2 regions of the Pseudomonas sp. CH61 genome follow, and region 2 is predicted to be linked to the other one. Evidence: predicted binding sites of a transcription regulator. Region 2 holds the regulator's gene; the other holds the start of a gene.
The links. The regulator sigma-54, encoded in region 2, starts transcription at its own class of promoters, with help from an activator protein. The targets are predictions, from matches to a motif close to ANTGGCATNNANNTTGCTNT.

Region 1: a site for sigma-54 is predicted at 3,510-3,529, ahead of AC5SEM_RS05875 (CmpA/NrtA family ABC transporter substrate-binding protein). Genes of this name have one in related genera too.

Annotation. Positions count from the first base shown of each region.
Region 1 is NZ_CM182098.1:1,284,933-1,289,859, forward strand. Features, by position in the region: gene AC5SEM_RS05865 (IS481 family transposase) at 354-1,496, shown strand; gene AC5SEM_RS05870 (ANTAR domain-containing response regulator) at 1,592-2,167, opposite strand; gene AC5SEM_RS05875 (CmpA/NrtA family ABC transporter substrate-binding protein) at 2,183-3,394, opposite strand; gene AC5SEM_RS05880 (quinone-dependent dihydroorotate dehydrogenase) at 3,618-4,637, shown strand; gene rmf (ribosome modulation factor) at 4,894-4,927, opposite strand, start outside.
Region 2 is NZ_CM182098.1:231,496-236,422, reverse strand. Features, by position in the region: gene lptA (lipopolysaccharide transport periplasmic protein LptA) at 1-377, shown strand, start outside; gene lptB (LPS export ABC transporter ATP-binding protein) at 377-1,102, shown strand; gene AC5SEM_RS00975 (RNA polymerase factor sigma-54) at 1,290-2,780, shown strand; gene hpf (ribosome hibernation-promoting factor, HPF/YfiA family) at 2,854-3,162, shown strand; gene ptsN (PTS IIA-like nitrogen regulatory protein PtsN) at 3,174-3,638, shown strand; gene rapZ (RNase adapter RapZ) at 3,641-4,498, shown strand; gene AC5SEM_RS00955 (HPr family phosphocarrier protein) at 4,514-4,789, shown strand; gene AC5SEM_RS00950 (ZIP family metal transporter) at 4,884-4,927, opposite strand, start outside.

The sequences.
Region 1 (4,927 bases), 1.1 Mb from region 2:
AAAAGCCCCTCACCCTAACCCTCTCCCGGAGGGAGAGGGGACTGACCGAGGTGTCTTGCGCTAAACATCGACCTGAAAGACCGAGTCGATTATGGATTCACAGCAGAAAACTACAGGTCGGCGTACTTCGCGAGGGGACTGACCGAGGTGTCTGGCGTCAAACATCGACCTGAGAGACCGAATCGATTATGGATTCACAGAAGAAATTGCAGGTCGGCGTATTTTCCGAGCATCCCTCGGTCGGTCCCCTCTCCCTCCGGGAGTGTATGTACCGGACACATGGTGGACAGGTGTTCGGAGACATGGTGGACACATTTTAATAGACGCATTGCTCATCGCGAAGGAGATGGCCTGTGTCTTGGGAAGAGGTGTCCACCGTGCAACTTCGTTCAGAATTCGTGCTGTTGGCTCGGCAGGAAGGGGCCAATGTTCGGCAGCTTTGCCGTCGATTCAATATCAGCCCAAGCACTGCCTACAAATGGCTCAACAGGTTTGAAAACCTGGGTGAGGAAGGGTTGATCAATCAGTCTCGACGACCCAAGACGTCACCCAAACGCTGCGCTGGAGAGGTTGAGCAGCAGATTCTGACCGTGAGTCAGGAGTACGCGGCTTGGGGCGCTCGCAAGCTCAAGCGTATGTTGGAAGACGACGGAAAAGTGATGCCTTCGGTCAGTACCGTGCATGCGGTTTTACAGCGTCATTCGCGCGTTGATCCAAAGGCTGCTGAGATCAAACCGTTTATCCGGTTCGAGCATGAAGCGCCCAATGATCTTTGGCAGATGGACTTCAAGGGGCATATCAGCCTGGCTCAAGGGCGTTGCCATCCGTTGACGATATTGGATGATCATTCACGGTTTTCGCTGTGCATCGCCGCGTGCGGCAATGAGCAGCGCCGAACCGTCCAGGAGCAACTAGTGCGGGCCTTTCGGCTCTACGGTCTGCCTCTGCGCATGACGATGGACAACGGTTCGCCTTGGGGTGATCAGACAGGCGTTTATACCGCACTGGAGGTCTGGCTGATGAGCCAAGGCATCAAGGTCGGCCACTCTCGTCCTTATCATCCGCAAACCCAAGGAAAGCTGGAACGCTTCCACCGCAGCCTGAAAAATGAAGTCCTGCGAGACCGGCATTTTATCGATCTCAACGACGCGCAACGGGCGTTTGATATCTGGCGTGATATCTATAACCAGAAGCGCCCGCATCAAGCGCTGGACATGCAGGTTCCTGCTACTCGTTACAGCAGCAGCCCACGGGAATATCAGGAGCAACCTGCGGCCCCGGAGTACGACGAAGGGGACGTGGTCAGGAAGGTTCAGGTGAAGGGCGAGATTTACTGGGGGAATCGTGAATACACGGTCGGAAAGGCTTTTTACGGAAGATCAGTAGCTATCCGGGAAACGACGGAGGACGGCATCCACGATGTCTACTGGAGTAGACATCGTATCGCCCAAATCGACTTGAACTTGCAGATCGTGACGGCAGGTAAGAAGATCTAAAACCGTCCACCATGTCTCCGAACATGTGTCCACCATGTGTCCGGTACATACAGGGAGAGGGCTAGGGTGAGGGGCTCTTCAGCGGTGAGAACACCTCAGCCCAGCAGCTCACTCATGGCAATAATCTGCTCCGCCACCTGAATCAGCTTCTGCTGCCGGCTCATCGCCTGGCGCCGCATCAAGGTATAAGCCTCTTCCTCATTGCAGTCCTTCATCTTCATCAATAACCCCTTGGCCAGCTCAATACGCTTGCGCTCAGCCAATTGCAGGTCTCGCGCCTGCAACTGCGCACGCAAGGCCTGATCACTCTCGAAACGCGCCATCGCCACATCGAGAATCGGCTGCAAACGCTGGGCGTGAATGCCTTCGACGATGTAGGCACTGACCCCGGATTTGATCGCCTGACGCATCACCCCCGGATCATGCTCGTCGGTAAACATCACGATCGGCCGAGGCTGGTCGCGGCTGACCAGCACGACTTGCTCCATGACATCGCGGCTCGGTGACTCGGTATCGATCAGGATCACGTCCGGGCGCACCGTTTCGACGCGCGCGGGCAGGTCGATGGTCAGACCGGATTCATCGATGACTTCGAAACCGGCTTCAGTCAGCGCGGCTTTCAGGCGCCCGACTTTTTTCGCTGTGTCGTTGATCAACAGAATGCGCAACATGTTCGCGGTCTCCTGTCAGCGGCGGGCGAGAAGGGGAGCGTCGTCGCTCATCGCGTGCAGCTTGAAGCTGCGCGCATAACCGGCCGGATCGCTGCCGTCCCAGACTTTGCCGTCGAGCAACTGGCTGCTGCGCATGTCGGTGCCCCACGCCGCCACGCCGACAGCGGTTGCCGCATCGCGGTAGATAGCCAGTTGCTGGACCTGCCGGGCGACGCCGAGATAGTCCGGATCCTCACGCAGCAGGCCCCAGCGGCGGAACTGGGTCATGAACCACATGCCGTCCGACAGATACGGCAGATTCACCTCGCCGTTGCCGTGGAAGCGCAGCGCATGAGGATCCTGCCAACGATTGCCCAGCCCATCGGCATAGTCCCCGAGAAAACGCGGTTCGATGCACGCAAGCGGCGCGTCCAGATACGCCGGCGCGCTGAGCAATTGCGCGGTGCTGCGACGATTTTCCGGGCTCTCTTCGATAAAGCGGCTGGCTTCAAGGATCGCCATCACCAGCGCCCGCGCCGTGTTCGGGTATTGCTCGACAAATTCGCGAGTGCAGCCAAGGACTTTTTCCGGGTGATCGGGCCAGATGGTCTGGCTCGTCGCCAGGGTGAAACCGAGATCCTGCTGCACCGCACTGGCCGCCCACGGTTCGCCAACACAAAAGCCGTCGATGCGCCCGGCTTGCAGGTGCGCGACCATTTGCGGCGGCGGCACCACCACGCTGTCGACATCCTGCAGCGGATGAATGCCCTGGCTTGCCAGCCAGTAATAAAGCCACATCGCGTGCGTGCCCGTGGGGAAGGTCTGCGCGAAGGTGAGTTTTGCGCGGCTTTGGTGCACGTGGCGGTCCAGCGCTTCAGGACTGCTCACGCCAAGGTTTTGCAGACCGTGGGAGAGGTTGAGGCTTTGGCCGTTCTGGTTCAGCCCCATCAGCACCGCCATCTCAGTCGGGGCGACACCGCCGATGCCCAGATGCACCGCGTAAATCAGCCCATAAAGACCGTGTGCAGCGTCGAGTTCGCCGCTGACCAGATTGTCGCGCAGATTCGCCCAAGAGGCCTGGCGCTTCAGGTTCAGCGTTAGTCCGTAAGGTTGGGCAAAGCCCTGTGTGGCGGCAACGACAACCGATGCGCAGTCGCTCAACGCCATGAAACCGAGGTTGATTGCAGTCTTTTCCGGGGCATCGCTGCCATTGACCCAAGCCAGCGGCCCTGCTGAAGATTCATTCATCCAACGCTACCTCGAAAAAAAAACGTCGCCGCGGACTTTGCGCAGGCAAAACCCGGGACGACGCCATTGTCCTTACCCACACGCCGCCATTGGCCTGCAAGCTGATAGCGATGAAAGTGCAAGGCATATGCCAGTCACCTCGATTTGCGCATGTGCCTCGCGCCGCAGGTCGATGCCCGGCTATAATCGCCGCCTCTTTTCGCCGCTCGAGTCATCGCCGCCCATGTACACCCTGGCCCGTCAGCTGTTGTTCAAACTTTCCCCGGAAACCTCCCACGATCTGTCGCTGGATCTGATCGGCGCGGGTGGGCGTTTGGGCCTCAACGGCTTGCTGTGCAAGGCGCCGGCGAAGAAGCCGGTGACGGTCATGGGCCTCGAATTCCCGAACCCGGTGGGTCTGGCGGCCGGTCTGGACAAGAACGGCGCGGCCATCGATGGCTTTGCGCAACTGGGTTTCGGTTTTGTCGAAATCGGCACCGTGACCCCGCGTCCGCAGCCGGGCAACCCGAAACCACGGATTTTCCGCCTGCCGGAAGCCGAGGCGATCATCAACCGCATGGGCTTCAACAACCTCGGTGTCGATAACCTTTTGGCGCGCGTTGCCGCCGCTAAGTACAAAGGCGTGCTGGGCATCAACATCGGCAAGAACTTCGATACGCCGGTTGAACGCGCGGTCGACGATTACCTGATCTGCCTGGACAAGGTCTACGCCCACGCCAGCTACGTGACGGTCAACGTCAGCTCGCCGAACACCCCGGGCCTGCGCAGCCTGCAGTTCGGCGATTCGCTCAAGCAATTGCTCGCCGATCTGGCCACGCGCCGCGCCGAACTGGCGTTGCGTCACGGCAAACATGTGCCGCTGGCGATCAAGATCGCGCCGGACATGACCGATGAAGAAACCGCGCAGGTGGCTCAAGCGTTGATCGAAACCGGCATGGACGCAGTGATCGCGACCAACACAACGCTGAGCCGTGTTGGCGTTGAAGGCATGGAACATGGCGACGAGGCGGGCGGTTTGTCCGGTGCGCCGGTGCGTGAGAAGAGCACCAATACCGTGAAGGTGCTGGCCGGTGAGTTGGCTGGGCGGTTGCCGATCATTGCCGCGGGTGGCATCACCGAAGGCAAGCATGCGGCAGAGAAGATTCTGGCCGGTGCGAGCCTGGTGCAGATCTACTCCGGTTTCATCTATAAGGGCCCGGCGCTGATCCGTGAATCGGTAGACGCGATCGCCGCCCTGCGCTGATCCATAGACACCACTGTTCCCTTGTAGGAGTGAGCCTGCTCGCGATAGCTTTCTTTCGGTCACTTCATCAGCGACTGACAGACCGCTATCGCGAGCAGGCTCACTCCTACAGGTTTTGTGTATGGCACAGATAATGTGACAGGCATAAAAAAGGGCTCCTCGAAGGAGCCCCTGGGCCGTAGCCCGCCGTCCGGGAAGGACGTGCATGGTAAGTCGTTACAAATTCAGATTGTCGTGTCGGAATTAATGCCCTGTGTCAGCCGACGGCGTGAAGTTCGTTGAGTCTGTGG
Region 2 (4,927 bases):
TCACCCAAGGCTCGATGAAGGTGACCGGTAATACCGTGACCATCACCCGCACCCCGGCCGGCGATATCGACGTGGTGACTTCGGTGGGCAACCTTGCCTACTTCGAACAACTGCAGACCGCTGGCGACACCAAGCCGGTTCAGGGCTGGGGCGTGACGATCCAGTACCATGCTGCGCAGAATCGCGTCGTGCTGATCGACAAGGCCAAGGTTGTCGACAAGGACAACAACACGACGCAAGGCGAGAAAATCGTCTATGACACCGTGAAGAAACTGGCCAGCGCCGGTCGCGCTACCGGCAGCAAGGTTACCGAGTCGCGTCCGCGCATCGACATGGTGATCCAGCCGAAGAAGAAAACCGACGAGAAAACCCAGTAATGGCAACTCTGAAAGCTCAGCACCTGGCCAAGGCCTATAAAAGCCGCCAGGTCGTGCGTGATGTCAGCCTGTCGATCGACAGCGGCCAGATCGTCGGCCTGCTCGGCCCGAACGGTGCCGGCAAGACCACCTGCTTCTACATGATCGTCGGCTTGGTACAGGCCGATCAGGGCCGCGTACTGATCGATGATCTGGACGTCAGCCACCAGCCAATGCACGGCCGTGCAAAGGCTGGCATCGGCTATCTGCCGCAAGAAGCGTCGATCTTCCGCAAACTGTCGGTGGCCGACAACATCATGGCCATCCTCGAGACCCGTCAGGAACTCGACAAGGCCGGTCGCCGCAAAGAGCTGGAAAGCCTGCTGCAGGAATTCCACATCAGCCACATCCGCGACAACCTCGGCATGAGCCTGTCCGGTGGTGAACGCCGCCGGGTGGAAATCGCTCGCGCGCTGGCAACGGCACCGAAATTCATCCTGCTCGACGAACCGTTTGCCGGTGTCGACCCGATCTCGGTCGGCGACATCAAGCAGATCATCCACCACCTCAAGGCCAAAGGCATCGGTGTGCTGATCACCGACCACAACGTTCGTGAGACGCTGGATATCTGCGAAACCGCTTACATCGTCAACGATGGTCAGTTGATTGCCGAGGGCGATGCAGAAACCATCCTGGCCAACGATCTGGTCAAGGAAGTGTATCTGGGCCACGAGTTCCGCCTGTAAGCGCAACAGTGCCCGGTGCGCCGCCCGGGCGCTGTATCGATTCAAGCAGGATTTAATACGCTTTAATTGTTACAGCGCTCTAGGCAAACACTTCAGTTTCAGGCATATAATTTGCTTAAGTTTGGCGCTCCGGCGCCCTGTAGTGGATGGCGCATAGCGCCGGCGAATAAGGTGTTAAGCCCCTGCCATGAAACCATCGCTAGTCTTGAGAATGGGCCAGCAGCTGACGATGACACCGCAGCTGCAACAGGCCATCCGCCTGCTCCAATTGTCGACCCTGGATCTGCAACAGGAAATCCAGGAGGCGCTGGAATCCAATCCGATGCTCGAACGCCAGGAAGAAGGCGACGACTTCGACAATTCCGACCCCATGGCCGACAACGCCGAACAGAAGCCCACCGAAATCCAGGAACCCTCCTATCAGGAAACCGCGCCGACGGTGGACAACCTCGAGGACGGCGAATGGAACGAGCGCATCCCCAACGAGCTTCCGGTCGACACGGCCTGGGAAGACGTCTACCAGACCAGCGCCAGCAGCCTGCCCAGCAGCGACGATGACGAGTGGGATTTCACCACACGCACGTCCGCCGGCGAGAGCCTGCAAAGCCACCTGCTATGGCAACTGAACCTTGCACCGATGTCCGACACCGATCGCCTGATCGCCGTGACCCTGATCGATTGCATCAACAATCAGGGCTACCTGGACGAAACCCTCGAAGAGATCCTTGAGGCGTTCGACCCGGAACTGGACATCGAACTGGACGAAATCGAAGCCGTCCTGCACCGCATCCAGCAGTTCGAACCGGCCGGCATCGGCGCGCGCAATCTCGGCGAATGCCTGCTGCTGCAATTGCGCCAGTTGTCGGCCAAGACACCTTGGCTGGCTGAAGCGAAACGTCTGGTCAGCGATTACATCGACCTGCTTGGCAGCCGCGACTACAGCCAGTTGATGCGGCGCATGAAGCTCAAGGAAGACGAACTGCGTCAGGTCATCGAGCTGGTGCAAAGCCTTAATCCGCGCCCGGGTTCGCAGATCGAGTCAACCGAAGCCGAATACGTCGTGCCCGACGTGATCGTGCGCAAGGACAACGAACGCTGGCTGGTCGAACTCAATCAGGAATCGGTGCCACGCCTGCGCGTCAACGCCCAGTACGCTGGTTTCGTCCGCCGCGCCGACACCAGTGCCGACAACACCTTCATGCGCAACCAGTTGCAGGAAGCTCGCTGGTTCATCAAGAGCCTGCAGAGCCGCAACGAAACCCTGATGAAAGTTGCCACCCAGATCGTCGAGCATCAGCGCGGTTTTCTGGAGTACGGCGACGAAGCGATGAAGCCGTTGGTCCTGCATGACATCGCTGAAGCGGTCGGCATGCACGAATCGACGATTTCACGGGTGACCACGCAGAAATTCATGCATACCCCGCGCGGTATTTATGAGCTGAAATACTTTTTCTCCAGCCACGTCAGCACCTCCGAAGGCGGCGAATGCTCGTCCACGGCGATCCGCGCGATCATCAAAAAACTGGTTGCTGCGGAAAATCAGAAAAAGCCGTTGAGTGACAGCAAGATCGCTGGTTTACTGGAGGCACAAGGCATTCAGGTGGCTCGCCGCACCGTCGCCAAGTACCGCGAATCCCTCGGGATCGCGCCTTCGAGCGAACGCAAGCGGTTGATGTAAGCCACGTTACAGCGTTCCAGTGGCAGGCTATCCAGCCTGCCGCTTTATGCACTGGCAACGAAGGAGAAGCTGTATGCAAGTCAACATCAGTGGACACCAACTGGAAGTGACCGAACCTCTGCGCGACTACATCAACGAAAAACTCGACCGATTAGAGCGCCATTTCGACAAGATCACCAACGTGCAAGTCACGATGTGCGTCGAAAAGCTGAAGCAGAAAATCGAAGCCACCTTGCATATTCCCGGCGGAGAAGTGGTTGCCAATGCCGAGCATGACGACATGTATGCCGCCATTGACCTGCTGACCGACAAGCTGGATCGCCAACTCAAAAAGCATAAGGAAAAGACCCAAAGCCTCCTCCAGGGCGCGACAGGTCGATAACCCCCCATTCCATGATCCGACTTGAAAGTATCCTGACCCCCGGCCGTTCCCTTGTGAACGTGCCGGGCGGCAGTAAAAAGAAAGCCCTCGAACAAATTGCCAACCTGATCGCCCGCGAAGTGCCGGATCTGGCCATGCAGGATGTCTTCGAGGCGTTGATTGCCCGTGAAAAACTCGGTTCCACCGGTTTTGGTAACGGCATCGCCATCCCCCATTGCCGCCTCAAGGGTTGCCAAGCGCCGATCAGCGCGCTGATGCACCTTGACGCTCCGATCGATTTCGACGCCATTGACGGCGCTCCGGTTGACCTGCTGTTTGTTTTGCTGGTCCCGGAAGCCGCCACCGATGCGCATCTGGAGTTGCTACGTCAGATCGCCAGCATGCTGGATCGTAAGGAAGTGCGCGAACAGCTGCGTAGCGCACCGAGTAGCGAAGCCTTGTATCAGGTCGTCCTGAGCGAGCAGAACGGGCATTAATCATGCGTTTGATCATCGTCAGCGGCCGTTCCGGCTCGGGTAAAAGTACGGCTCTGGATGTCCTTGAGGACAACGGCTATTACTGCATCGACAACCTGCCCGCAGGCTTGCTGCCGGAACTCGCCGAACGTGCGCTGATTCATACTGAGCTGGCGCAACCGCTGGTGGCCGTGTCGATCGATGCGCGTAACCTGCCGAGTCATCTGACGCGCTTTCCCGAGCTGCTCGAAGACGTCCGGGCCAAGCACATCCAGTGCGATGTCCTGTATCTGGACGCCGACGAAGAAACCTTGCTCAAGCGTTTCTCCGAAACCCGCCGTCGCCACCCGCTGAGCAACGCCAATCGCTCGCTGGCCGAAGCGATCCAGGATGAAACCGCCCTGCTCGGCCCGATCGCCGACCTCGCCGACCTGAAGATCAACACCACCAATCTGAACCTGTATCAGCTGCGCGACTCCATCAAGCTGCGCCTGCTGAATCAGCCAGAGCCGGGCACCGCGTTTCTGGTCGAGTCATTTGGCTTCAAGCGCGGCATGCCGGTGGATGCAGATCTGGTGTTCGACGTGCGCTGCCTGCCCAATCCGTACTGGAAGCCGGAACTGCGTGCGCAATCGGGTCTCGATGCGCCGGTGGCCGAGTACCTCGCGGCGCAGCCGGAGGTCGAAGAAATGTTTCAGGACATCGTCACCTACCTGCACAAATGGTTACCGCGCTTTGCCGCGAGCAACCGTGCCTACGTCACCATTGCCATTGGCTGCACCGGCGGACACCATCGCTCCGTCTACCTGACCGAACGCCTGGGTCAGGCCCTGCAGAAAACCCTGAAGAACGTCCAGGTTCGCCACCGCGACCTCACTTAAAGGATTCACACCGCGATGCCTGCTCTGGAAATCGAAATCATCAACAAGCTGGGCCTGCATGCCCGCGCATCGGCCAAGTTTGTCGGGGTGGCCGGGCAGTATCCGGATTGCACGATCAGAGTAGGCCGCACGCCAGAGACCACGGTTGACGGTAAAAGCATCATGGCAATGATGATGCTGGCAGCTGGCAAGGGCACCAGAATCTATCTGAGTACTGAAGGGCATCAGGAACAGGAAGCGCTGGATGCGCTGGTGGCGCTGATCAACAACTATTTCGACGAAGGTGGCTGACAGCCAAAATCAAAAGATCGCAGCCTTCGGCAGCTCCTGCATTGGAATGCGTTCCCTGTAGGAACTGCCGAAGGCTGCGATCTTTTGATCTGCTTCAGCCCAACGCCGTATCCATCACCATCATCAGACAAAACCCGA